DNA from 2 places in the Vibrio nomapromontoriensis genome. Region 2 is predicted to be linked to the other one. Evidence: predicted binding sites of a transcription regulator. Region 2 holds the regulator's gene; the other holds the start of a gene.

Region 1 (3,425 bases), on a different contig from region 2:
TGGACTCTTTCGTTAATGATCTCAGTAAATACCCGTTTACTATGGTCTTTGGCTTAAACACACTGTTTGCTGCGCTTAACAATCACGCCAAATTTAAACAGTTAGACTTCTCTCACGCTGAATTTACTATAGCTGGGGGGATGGCAACACAAAAGCATGTTGCTGACGAGTGGCAAAAAATAACAGGCATGCCAATTATCGAAGGGTATGGTTTAACGGAATGCTCCCCAGTAGTGGCGGGTGGTATTCATACTCAGCAGTGTTTTGTTCCTGCTGTTGGCGTCCCATTACCGAGTACAGAATTACGCATTGTGGATGAACAAGGCAATGAGCTAGGCATCAATGAGGTCGGGGAAATTCAGATCCGTGGCGATCAAGTGATGAAAGGATACTGGAAGCAAGAAGCAGAGACTCGAGCGGTGCTAACGGACGATGGTTGGCTGTATTCTGGTGATATCGGAAGAATGGATGACCGCGGGGTATTCTTTATTGAAGACCGTAAGAAAGATATGATTTTAGTGTCTGGCTTTAATGTTTTTCCGACCGAAATTGAAGAAGTGGCGACGTTGCATTCGAAAATTGTCGAAGCTGCTGCCATTGGTGTGCCAGACGATGTAGCGGGCGAAAGGGTCAAGCTAGTGGTCGTGACTAACGGACAAGTCACGGTTGAAGAGATCAAGAAGCATTGCCGTCAGCACCTAACGGGCTACAAAATCCCGAAAGTCATCGAATATCGAGATTCGCTGCCAAAAACAAACGTTGGTAAAATTTTAAGGCGAGAGCTGAGATAAGTCGGTCGCTAGTTTGTAGAATTGGAAATCCCTAACGATGAATATCTTTAGGGATTTTTTATATGGTGCTTTACGTTGGTCGTTATCGGTTTGATGTTAACCTTAGTTCCATTTAAGACTGTTAGTCTGTCACCGTAAAGTTGTCTGCGCTGAAGTGATCTAAATCGTATGGTGTTTGTTGATAAACACAGTAGTTCAACCAGTTTGCAAACAGCAAGTGCCCATGGCTTCGCCAGCTGGCACAAGGCTTGTTATCTGGGTTATTGTTGGGGTAATAGTTAACCGGAATCGCAGGCTCCATTCCCTCACCAAGGTCGCGTACATACTCATTATGAAGCGTTAGCGCGTCGTATTCCGGGTGACCAGTGACAAATACGTTTCGTTTATCTTTTGTCGCTGCAAGATACACACCTGCGACATCAGATGTGGCGAGAATGTCGAGGTCGGTGTGTTCTTCTAGGTACTCAACGGAGAAGTCGGCATAACGTGAATGTGGCGCAAGAAACGAGTCATCAAATCCACGTAGCACAGGGTGATAGGGCTGGTGGACAGAATGGTGATAGACACCAGATAGTTTCTCTTTGCGTGTCCGTTTTGGCAAATTATAAAGCAGCTTTAGTCCTGCTTGAGCTGCCCAACACACATAAAGCGTTGAGGTCACATGCTTGTTTGCCCAATTCATAATAGTTTGTAGGTGATCCCAGTACATGACATCTTCAAACTGAACTAAGCCAAGAGGTGCGCCTGTGATGATTAAACCATCGAAATTACGACTTTTAACCATCTCAAATTGGCGATAGAAATTGTCTAGGTGTTCTGTTGGCGTGTTTTTACTTGGGCGGTCGTCGATGCGCAGTAGCTCTATATCCACCTGAAGAGGACTGTTTGAGAGTAGTCTTAAAAATTGAGTTTCCGTTTCAATTTTTTTAGGCATGAGGTTGAGGATAAGCACTTTAAGCGGGCGGATCTCCTGAGAAGATGCACGAGTTTCCGGCATGATAAAGATGTTTTCTTCACGAAGTACATCGGATGCGGGCAGTTGGTCAGGAATCTTAATTGGCACAGCTTACTCCCTAAGCTAATTGGTGTTTTGGACGTCTATACATCTAAAGTTAACTGAAACACGTAGCCTTGTCGACCGTTAATTGGTGCCAAATCGATGACAGCACTGGCTTACGCGAGATTTCCCGCTGATTACGAAAGTAATTCTGTATAATGACCGAATATAACGGCAGCGTGCAATCATTGGATTATTGTGACGAAATTGATATTAATTCGGGGTTTACCGGGATCGGGTAAATCAACCTTGGCGCAGACCCTATCAGCCTTCCATGTTGAAGCGGATATGTTCTTTGTCAATGACAGTGGGGTGTATCAATATGATGCGACCCGCATTGAAGACGCTCATCGTTGGTGTCAATCTCAAGCGGAAGAACAACTATCACGTGGTAATGACGTTGTTGTCGCCAATACCTTTATTCGCCGCTGGGAAATGAAAGCCTACCAACAGATGGCAAAACGATACGGTGCGGAAATAGAAATTAGGGTTTGCCGCGGACGCTATGCCAATATTCATGGCGTGGAGCAGGTGGTGATTGATAAGATGCGGCGACGTTGGCAAGATTGAAACCTACGTTTTAGTATTTTCAATGGCTTATTAGCTATAGTGGCTAATGAACTAAAGTGGCTCATTAGTTACATATTCTCAATGTAAATCAACATCGACGGCGAGTGCATTATTGATTTACAACAGAATTAAATAGGGAAAACAGATGGCAAAACGCTCAGCAATTGTTGAAATGACCTCATATGGTATTTACTCTACGTGGGACTCTAATGCGAAAACGTTACCTAAAATTCAGGAATTTACAACAAACGTTACCGCCGATGAACACGTGGAATTTGGTTTTACTGTGAATATAAAAAAAGCCAAAGGTGAACGAGTTCAATTTTGCATTTTTCACCCAGGAATTGTCGGAAAAAAAGGGCAAGTATTAGAACCTTTTGATGGGGAAGAACACATCAATAGTAATGATTGGGACTTTTACTTAGGCGATACGATTCAGTTGCTTCATCCAACCGAAGGGCTAGAAAGCAATTTGGGTGAATGGAAGATGGAAATGTCGTTACAAGGTAAAGTGGTAGCGGAGAAAAAATTTAAAGTAATGGCAAGAGACGAGGGGCAGTTTTGGAAAAATCGCGGCTTCTAGTGACCATTCGGCTGAACAGCTTTGTGCATAGAGTCGATGATAAGCAACGTTTAATCCAGCTCGCGAGTGATCTGAAGTGTCAGTTGAAGCGTATCCGACGCTCTCGTAATTGGATGTTAAGTGGTCTCCCTCAATCATTGACCCGCTTCGCTCTTGAATCTGATGTGGGGTGGATTGCAGTGGCGGTTGACAAAGTGTTGGCAGAGTATAAATCACCTATTCAGCAGGTGTTGGAGCAAAACCCAGATATAACCGTTGCTGAACTGATGCATGAATCTGGCTGTAGCTTGGTGGAAGCGCGAAAAGCCATTGATGAGTTTGAAGGCTTGTAGAAACGAACAATTCGACCCTGTAAATAATTCTGAGCGTATTCTTCTTTGTGATTTGGATTTAAGGCATAAAAAAGCCACTCCAAATTCAAGGA
Region 2 (3,425 bases):
CAGATTCTGCCAAGGATCTTGCTCTCGCCTACAGCCCTGGTGTGGCTGAGCCGGTACGAGAAATCGCGCAAAACGCGGAAAATGTGTATAAATACACGGCGAAGGGCAATATGGTCGCCGTGATTTCAAATGGTACCGCGATTTTAGGGTTAGGTAACTTGGGCCCGCTTGCTTCGAAACCGGTGATGGAAGGTAAGGCGTTACTCTTTAAGCGTTTTGCTGGGTTAGATTCTATTGATATTGAAGTGAAGCATCGCACAATAGATGAGTTTGTGGATACGGTAGCGAATATTTCAGACACCTTTGGTGGTATCAACCTAGAAGACATTAAAGCGCCAGATTGTTTTGAAATTGAACGTCGCTTGATTGAGCGTTGTGACGTGCCTGTTTTCCATGACGATCAACATGGAACGGCGATTGTAACTGCGGCTGGTATGCTGAATGCGATTGAGCTGCAAGGCAAAGAGCTAAGTGACGCTACGATCGTATGTTTGGGTGCAGGCGCTGCCGCGACGGCGTGTATGGAGCTGTTGATCAAATGTGGTGCGATGCGTGAAAAGATCTACATGCTGGATCGTAAAGGTGTGATTCACACGCGCCGTGAAGGTTTAAACGAATATAAGCAGATGTTCGCGAATAACACGGATAAGCGTACTCTTGAAGATGTGATTGAAGGTGCTGATCTTTTCCTTGGTGTATCGGGGCCTGATCTACTTCCTCCAGAAGCATTGACACTCATGGCAGAAAAGCCAGTGGTCTTTGCATGTTCAAACCCAGATCCTGAAATTAAACCAGAACTTGCCCATGAAGTTCGTGATGATCTCATTATGGGTACCGGGCGCTCGGACTACCCGAACCAAGTCAATAACGTATTGTGTTTCCCGTTCATTTTCCGTGGCGCACTAGATGTACGAGCCAGCGAAATTAATGATGCGATGAAACTTGCTGCTGTTGAGGCTATTCGTCAAATCGCCAAAGAGCCTGTACCTCAAGAAGTATTGGATGCGGCTGGTGTCTCGGCGTTGTCATTTAGCAAAGATTACATCATTCCAAAACCAATGGATCCACGTTTGTTACCACGAGTAGCAAGAGCAGTCGCGGTCGCGGCAGTAGAGTCCGGCGTGGCAAGAATTGAAATGCCTGAAAATTATATGACTGAGTAGGTCGTTGAGACTTTGGAGATAGTAGGGTTTTGGGGATATTAGGGCTTTTGGGAAAAAAGGTACCTAGTTCCTGGAATATGCTTCAAAAAAAACGTTGCCCTGTCGGTCAACGTTTTTTTATTTTTCCCAGGACCCAGGACCCAGGACCCAGGACCCAGTTTCTAGATTTTATTCTTCATCAAACGCTTCGAACTCAATTCCCATCGCCGTCATCATCGCTTTTACTTCCGTAGGGATATCATCTGGGCGGTCTTTTCTCAAGTCTTCATCGGTCGGTAGTGGCTGACCGGTATAGGCATGCAAAAACGCTTCACACAATAATTCGCTATTGGTAGCATGGCGTAGGTTATTGATTTGGCGGCGAGTTCTTTCATCCGTCAATATCTTTAGCACTTTTAACGGAATGGATACCGTGATCTTCTTAACCTGCTCACTTTTCTTGCCGTGCTCCGCGTAAGGGCTAATGTATTCGCCATTCCAATCTGCCATTGCACACCTTCGTTTATTGATCGTAAATTTGTTTAATAAGAAAGGTGCAATTTTAGCGGCATTTACTGCCATAAGCAAAGACATATAGACGTCTAGAAGTGTTGACGTCTCACAAAATGGGCAGTAAAGTGGGGCTTAGTTTAACGGACTGTTAATTTTTTCAAAGATTGATGCTTTTCCCTGTCGGTTCAAGCATGATGAAAACCCTATTTAGTCTTCACTTTGCGCGCGTTAATAAAGGATGTTTCTATGAGCAATCGGAAGCCAGCGACCATCGCGGTACGAACGGGTATCGAGTCAGATACTCAACACCACGCTGTCGTACCCCCTATCTACCTTTCTACCAATTATGGCTTTCCTGCTTTCGGCGACGTGCCTAAGTACGATTATACCCGTTCTGGTAACCCCAACCGTGGTTTGCTAGAGCAAGCATTATTTGAGTTGGAATCAGGCAAAGGGGCGGTGGTGACCAATTGTGGGACATCCGCATTGAATTTGTGGGCATCGGCATTTCTTGGGCCTGACGATCTTATTATCGCGCCACATGACTGTTATGGCGGCTCTTATCGTTTATTTAATACTCGCGCTCAAAAAGGCGATTTCAAGGTTCAATTTGTCGATCAAGGTGATGAGGCGGCATTAGATGCGGCGATCGCTAAAAAGCCGACGCTTATTTTACTTGAAACCCCCTCTAACCCGCTAGTTCGCGTGGTGGATATTGCTCGAGTATGTGAAAAAGCCAAACAAGTTGGCGCGCTGGTGGCCGTTGATAACACCTTTTTGACACCGGTATACCAAAAGCCTTTAGAGTTGGGCGCAGACTTTGTTATTCATTCAACCACCAAGTATATCAATGGCCACTCAGATGTGATTGGCGGTGTGGTGATCACCAAAACCGAAGAGCATGCCGAAGAGTTGGCGTGGTGGGGCAACTGCATCGGTGCCACGGGTACACCGTTTGATAGTTACATGACGCTACGTGGCATTCGTACTTTAGGCGCGCGTATGCGTGTTCATGAAGAGAGCTCACAAGTGATTCTCGATTATTTGCAAAATGAAGCCTTGGTGAAAGTTATTTATCATCCAAGCCTACCCGAGCACCCAGGTCACGAGATTGCTAAAAAGCAGCAATCGGGCTTTGGCTCTATGTTGAGCTTTGAATTTGCCGGTAGCTTTGAGCAACTCAAGTACTTTGTTGGTCAACTTGAGCTATTTTCTCTTGCCGAGTCATTGGGCGGCGTGGAAAGTTTGATTTGTCACCCTGCTTCTATGACCCACCGCGCAATGGGTGAAGAAGCGCTTGCAGAGGCGGGCGTGTCACAACAATTGTTACGTTTGTCTGTAGGCTTAGAAGATGCGCAAGATTTAATTGAAGACTTACAACAGGCTTTTGATAAAGCAAGAACGTTTGAAGGGTAACGACGGCAATGAGTAATACTAACGTACCAACAACGAAGCAATTACATAAATTTGGTGGCAGCAGTCTTGCTGATCCTGAGTGCTATCGCCGTGTGGTATCGATTCTAAAAGATTATTCTCACTCTGATGACCTTATTGTGGTGTCGGCCGCAGGAAAAACCACTAACCGTTTAATCGACTTTTTAGACGCGTTAAACAAAGACGGTCGCGTGGCTCATGAACATCTCCAAGCGTTACGACAATTTCAATTGGAGTTGGTTGAGGCGTTGATTGAAGGTGAAGATGCCGAGGCATTACGCGCCCAGCTAGCGGATGAATTTAGTGCACTAGGTGAACAAGTTGCGCCATTAACCG

What was found. The regulator MetJ, encoded in region 2, represses methionine synthesis genes. The targets are predictions, from matches to a motif close to TTAGACNTNTANANGTCTAA.
Region 1: a site for MetJ is predicted at 1,882-1,901, ahead of metA (homoserine O-succinyltransferase MetA). Genes of this name have one in related genera too.

What each region holds. Positions count from the first base shown of each region.
Region 1 is NZ_JAKJSS010000007.1:264,950-268,374, reverse strand. It holds gene L4D05_RS05355 (AMP-binding protein) at 1-791, shown strand, start outside; gene metA (homoserine O-succinyltransferase MetA) at 913-1,854, opposite strand; gene L4D05_RS05345 (ATP-binding protein) at 2,047-2,418, shown strand; gene L4D05_RS05340 (DUF3859 domain-containing protein) at 2,564-3,001, shown strand; gene L4D05_RS05335 (ribosome recycling factor family protein) at 2,980-3,333, shown strand.
Region 2 is NZ_JAKJSS010000017.1:64,167-67,591, forward strand. It holds gene L4D05_RS20220 (malic enzyme-like NAD(P)-binding protein) at 1-1,163, shown strand, start outside; gene metJ (met regulon transcriptional regulator MetJ) at 1,332-1,652, opposite strand; gene L4D05_RS20230 (O-succinylhomoserine (thiol)-lyase) at 1,902-3,071, shown strand; gene L4D05_RS20235 (bifunctional aspartate kinase/homoserine dehydrogenase II) at 3,080-3,425, shown strand, end outside.